DNA from 2 places in the Macrococcus sp. GL_134 genome. Region 2 is predicted to be linked to the other one. Evidence: predicted binding sites of a transcription regulator. Region 2 holds the regulator's gene; the other holds the start of a gene.
What was found. The regulator NrdR, encoded in region 2, represses ribonucleotide reductase genes. The targets are predictions, from matches to a motif close to AACACNATATATNGTGTT.
Positions count from the first base shown of each region.

Region 1: a site for NrdR is predicted at 2,009-2,026, ahead of nrdI (class Ib ribonucleoside-diphosphate reductase assembly flavoprotein NrdI). Genes of this name have one in related genera too.

Region 1 covers NZ_CM174409.1:496,229-499,446, reverse strand. The annotation lists gene nrdE (class 1b ribonucleoside-diphosphate reductase subunit alpha) at 1-1,608, opposite strand, end outside; gene nrdI (class Ib ribonucleoside-diphosphate reductase assembly flavoprotein NrdI) at 1,571-1,957, opposite strand; gene AC3IPL_RS02655 (DMT family transporter) at 2,319-3,176, shown strand; gene queF (preQ(1) synthase) at 3,176-3,218, shown strand, end outside.
Region 2 covers NZ_CM174409.1:1,376,988-1,380,205, forward strand. The annotation lists gene dnaB (replicative helicase loading/DNA remodeling protein DnaB) at 1-1,136, opposite strand, end outside; gene nrdR (transcriptional regulator NrdR) at 1,145-1,609, opposite strand; gene AC3IPL_RS07125 (SGNH/GDSL hydrolase family protein) at 1,710-2,432, shown strand; gene AC3IPL_RS07130 (alpha/beta hydrolase) at 2,468-3,064, opposite strand; partial or broken gene AC3IPL_RS07135 (VOC family protein) at 3,088-3,218, opposite strand, start outside.

The sequences.
Region 1 (3,218 bases), 880 kb from region 2:
ACTTTGAGCTGTATATTTGTCAAAGTAGACGCCGGATGCATAATCAGATTTTTCAAAGTCTGTATATCGCTCTCCGCGTTCTCGAGCTATCTCCATGGAACGTTCAATTGAATAGAAGTTCATCATCATGAAGAATGCATTCGCAAAGTCTTTCGCTTCATCGGATTCATAGGCAATCTTATTCTTAGCAAGGAACCCGTGAAGATTCATTACTCCCAGACCTACTGAATGCAGTTCGCGGTTCGCCTTAGCAACACCAGGTGCATTTTTAATATCCGCTTCATCACTCACCGTTGTCAGTGCGTCCATCCCGATATGAACAGATTCTTTCACTTTTTTGGATTCCATGACGTTCACGATATTCAGCGATCCTAAGTTACATGAAATATCACGCTTAATATCGTCATCTGTTCCGTAATCATTAATCACTGATGTTTCCTGCAGCTGGAAGATCTCTGTACACAAGTTACTCATTTTGATCTGACCGATATTGCTGTTTGCATGCACTTTATTAGCATTGTCTTTGAACATTAAATAAGGATACCCTGATTGCAGCTGTGTCTGAGCGATTGTATTTAACATTTCACGTGCATCTTTTGATTTTTTGATGATATTTGGATTTTCAACGAGTTGATCATACATTTCATCAAGATTGATATCATCAAGTGTCTGACCATATTCCTGCTCGACAGTATGCGGCGCGAACATGAAGAAGTCTTTGCCATCACGTGCCAGTTCAAAGAATTTTGACGGTACAATCAGACCAGTGGAAATTGTTGATAGACGTAAATCTTCATCAGCATTTACCTTTTTTGTGTCTAAAAATTCAAGGACATCATAGTGGAAAATATTTAAATAGACCGCACCGGCACCAGGACGTTGTCCAAGCTGGTCAGCATAACCGAAACCACCCTCCAATGCCTTGGCAACTGGAAGCACACCTTTTGCAACGCCTTTAATGCCTTTAATAGCTTCTCCGCGGGCACGTAACTTGGATAAGTTGATAGCTACACCGCCACCGATTTTAGAGAGCTGCTTAGCAGTTGAATCAATATAGTTGATGGAATTCAAGCTGTCATCTACTTCAAGCAGGAAACATGAAACAAGCTCTCCTCTACGAGCGCGTCCAGCATTTAAGAACGTCGGTGTTGCAGGCTGGTAGCGCTGCTCTACCATCGCATTCACTAGTTCTTTCGCTTGAACTGTGTCTCCTTTAGCTAAATACAGGCTGACGATGATGACATGCTGTTTATAATCTTCCAGATATTGTTTTTTGTCATTTGTCTTCATGGCATAGTCCTTGAAGAACTTGCTTGCTGACATGTAGCTTGCAAAAGTAAAAGGCAGCGTTTCAGTATAATTGATGATCTCTAGAACATCTTCTTCTGAATACTGTTCGAACAGATTATAGTAAAAATTGTTGTCTACCAGATAATGCAGTCGTTCAAGCGGGGAATCAAAATGGATAGTTTTATCATTTATTTCTTCTAGATAGACACTGAGCGCTTCCTGGTCTTTCTCAAGATCGAAGAAGCCATCCTCACGACGCTTCGTCACCTGATTGTTCAGTTCAATATGATTGTATTTTTTCTCGTCTAGTATTTTCATCTAACTCCGCCACCTTTTCTATGAATAATCTTGAGTCATGTGCATTGCCATGCAGTTCAAATTTCATGAGGAGAGGCACATTGTACTGTGCTGATATAGTATCTCCTGCCTTACCAAAGTTCTGACCGAAATTTTTGTTGCCGCTCACTGCTACACCTCTTAAGAAGGTATGATGAAGTGTTAAAAAATCAGCAACCGGCTTAGGGACTTCGCCGAATCCAAATGTACCTGTCACTAAAATAAACGGGTCATGTAGTTCATGAACTTCAGCAAGCGGTATTGCGTCGATACCTGCTCTGCTAAGAAATCTTGCAATATTTCCTGTTAATGAGTAATAAATAATCTTCATAATCATCACTCCGTTATGTATACAGTGCTGTTACCCCTTTTTTCAGTGTGTAACACTATATATAGTGTTACACATTAAAAATGGGCACAAGATATACGAATTATTATAGCACGTTTGTTCCCTCTTTCAATCCATAGTAACCTAAAAAAAATAAAATATTAACCTTGACTTTCTTTAAAATCGGCGAACCCTTTGCCACTCGTACGTTTTAAAAATTGATAAAATTTTTGTGACTAAAGAAAAGTTTTTTATTCAGAAAGGTTATATTTTTAAGCCGTTCTATTTTGTCATCGACCTATAAATATATGGTAGAATAAGAGGTAAATTTTTTTTAATTGCACTTAAAAAAGGAGCTTACATTATGAATAATCAGCAGAAGGGCATTCTATGGCTGGTTATCGCTTCACTTGGTTTCAGTCTGATGGGCATGTTTGTTAAAATATCGGGTGATCTTCCGGTCATGCAGAAGTCCTTGTTCCGTAATCTAGTCGGTATGGTGATTCCGTTATATTTTGTTATCAAGTATAACGAACCATTATTCGGTCATTTGAAGAATCAGCCGCTATTGATGGCACGCAGTACATTTGGCCTGGTCGGTGTACTGCTCAATTACTATACAATAGACCGGATGGTATTAAGTGATGCTGATATGCTCAATAAGCTCAGCCCGTTTTTTACGATTATCTTATGTGCCATATTCCTAAAAGAACGTGTAGAGAAATATCAGGTAATCGCCATTATGATTGCATTTTTCGGAACGATCTTTATCATTAAGCCAAGCTTCTCAAGCGATATTTCAGTTGCACTGATTGGTATTCTTGGTGCGTTATTTGCAGCATTTGCCTATACGACCCTTAGAGTGCTTGGGCCAAGAGAGAAGTTCTATACAACGGTGTTCTATTTTTCGTTCTTCTCTACCGTTGTCTTACTGCCGTTTGTCATCTTCAACTATGAGCCGATGACAACGACTCAGCTTATCTATTTATTGTTATCCGGCGTATTTGCTACAGTAGGACAGTTCGGTATTACAATTGCTTACCAGTTTGCCCCGGCTAAAGATATTTCTATCTTTTTCTATGCCACTGTACTCTTCAGCGCGATTATTAGTCTTATTATCTTTCAGGAATATCCTGACATATTCAGCTATATCGGTTATATTGTTATTTTCAGTGCTAGTTACTATATGTTTCAAAAAGCCAAAACTAAAGGAGAGTCATGATGACAGGAAGAACAAACGAAGAATTACAGGATATCACATTGC
Region 2 (3,218 bases):
ATTTTCTTCACGTAATCATAGGCTTGTTTGCTGGATTGCAGTTGTAACTTCTTCCAGTTGGATGCAATTTCTTCGATATAGCGCTGCGGCAGCTTCATATCATTAGTGAACATCACGTACTGCAGCAGTATGTTGATTACACCGAACGGCAGTTTTTCACGTTCAATGATTGATTCAATCAATTGTTTCTGGCGCGTCGTCGGTTCTGATTTGCTGATCGATGCAAGCATCTCTACCGGACTTGTAGTATCCATCATGTCATACCATGACAGCTGCGTCTGATCTTCATGATCTTCCTGCTTCCGCGCTTCAGTCAATGCCGGCAGATTCCCTTGATGTTCCATCTGATAGAAATCACGGGCATTTTTGCGCAGCTCTTCGTGCGAAATGGTCTGATCTGCACTGAGTGACTGCAGGATGATTCTCCGCATTTCAGTAGGCGCAATATCATAGAGTACAGACAGCTGAGTGATCAAGTCACGGGTCTCTTTCGGCAGCTGTTCACGCGTAATCAAGTTTTGATTGAGCAGCATCTCCAGCAGGTCGAAATCAAATGTCTGCTGATGGACTGGAATCCCTAATGAATCCTTGGTTTTAATGATATGATGATTATCTTTAAAAATGGCGGCATCCGGCTCTTTCGGTGTCCCGAAGACATCCATATAATTTTTTGAGACATCGCGGTAATCTGACAAATCGATCGTCTCCGTACAGAATTGTTTTTTAAGCTGATTAAACCGCTCTTTGCCGACAACCTGGAATAAGAACACAGACAGCATCGGATCATTGAAAAATTGATGAGGCATCACTGGACTGATCAGCTTATAGACGAAACACTGCTCTTCTCCTGTCTTCAAAAAGGTCTTCATTAACCCGATACCTTCCAGCCGTTCACGCAGCTGCTCAAAATGACTTAAATTCATCTTCAGTTCATTCAAAATTAAATAATGGGTCTGTGGGTCAGAGACTTGCTGCCCATCGATAAATTGAGTTAAATACTGATAGACCGCAATACTTTCAAGTCCGATCAATGGGATATACAGCCGCTTCAACACTTCTTCTGACAGCGGTGACTGTACATAGTTTGTATGGACGATAAAAGAGTCAGCGGGTCTTAACCCAGAAAAATAATGCACATCAACACCTACTTCTTGTCTTTATCATTTAATATCCCCTGCATCGTGCTCAGCAGTTGATCAATGTCTTTGAATTCTTTGTAGACAGAGGCGAAGCGGACATAGGACACTTGGTCGAGCTTCATCAGTTCATCCATGACCAGTTCACCGACATCTACAGAAGAGACTTCATTCTTGCCGTTTTCACGTAGTTGAAATTCGATTTCATTCGTAATTTTTTCAAGGTCATCAAAAGCAACGGGGCGCTTTTCACTCGCTCTGACCAGCCCGCCGAGTACTTTGTCGCGGTTGAAGGCCTGCCTTGTTCCGTCTTTCTTGACGACGATCAGCGGTGCCAGTTCAATGCGTTCAAATGTTGTGAACCGCGCCCCGCACTGTTCGCATTCACGACGCCTTCTAATCGCTGTCAGATCATCTGCATGTCTGGAATCCACTACTTTCGATTGATTATAACTGCATTTTGGACATCTCAAGACATTCACCTCACTCATAGTTATCATCTTATTATACATGATTCAAGAAGAGTTAAAAACCGTTATTGAAAGGGTATAACTCACAGGAGGAGGAAGATCTATGAGACCTGATATGTTAGCTCTAGAAAAATTTGAAGAAGGCAATCCTGTCAACAAGGAACGGGATAAATTTAATCGGAGAAATGAAACGCTGCTCTACCATAATGACCCGGTCGGTATTCTGTTCATCGGTGATTCCATTACCGCCTACTGGGACTTAGACAGTTACTTTGAGTTGACTGACGGCAGCAGATTGATCAACCGCGGCATTTCAAACGACCGCACCATGTATATAAAAAAGCGATTTTACGCCGATGCGCTGCAGCTGAATCCTGACTTTATCATTTTATCTGCGGGGGTCAATAACACAAAAGATCTCGATCAGTCGCTGAGTCAGGAAACAAGTGACCGGCTAGTTCTGCAAGTGACTGATGACATCAAGGACATCGTCACCGCTGCAGCAGCACATCACATTCCGATTGCCATCACTTCAGTGACGTCCACCAACCGGAAGCATCTGAAGTCATTCGAATTGCGGGCAGAGACGATTCGACGCATCAATGATGAGTTAAGACAGTTTGCTTATGACAGAAGCATTCCATACATCGACTATTATTCAGCTATGACATTAACGGATGATGGTATTGATTATCTCAATCCGGACCTTGCTGTTGACGGTCTCCATCCACACGTCTATGGCTACGACATCATGGCGAAGACTGTTGTTGATACGTTGAGTCATCTACCGCTTAAACTCCGGCATGAACCGGCTGAAAATCCATAAAAAAAGGAAATGGCATAAACCATTTCCTTTTTTTATTATAATTGATGATACCACTTTGCAGCATGCTGCACTTCATCCGGTGTCAACGAATGCCCTTGTTGATGCCAGAATAATTCTACTTCTGCACCGGCATGACGTAATGTTTCTGCCAGTTCTTCTGTTTGTTCCGGTGTACAGATTGGGTCGTTAGTACCCGCACCGATAAAGACATGAGTCCCAGTTAAGTCCGGCAGTTCAACGTTGCGGAGGGGAACCATCGGGTGAAATAAAATAGCATGCTTAAGTGACTTATTGTCGTGATAAAGGAGACTTGCAGCGATATTGGCGCCGTTTGAATATCCGACTGCCACCACATGATCTCGGTTGAAGCCATTGTCCGCTGCAGTGTCATCAATAAATGTATTCAATTCTTTCGTACGATATATTAAATCTTGTTCATCAAATACTCCTTCAGCAAGTCTTTTGAAAAATCTAGGCATACCATTTTCACTGACTTTCCCTCTGACACTCAGGACATTGGCGTCTGAATCAATCAATGAACCGATCGGCAGCAAATCATATTCATTGCCACCTGTACCATGAAGCAGTAATAACGTACTGTCATTTGTGCCATTGTTATATATATGTTTCATCGTCTTTATCATCCTTCCAGTGACTATTTTGTACTTCTTACTGTATCAATCGGTCTGACCTGCGCTTCGATGGCTTCACGCTGTAGTTCAAGAAATGGTGGAAGAGATAGCTTCTCACCTAATGTTTCATAGGGTTCATCGCCCATGAATCCAG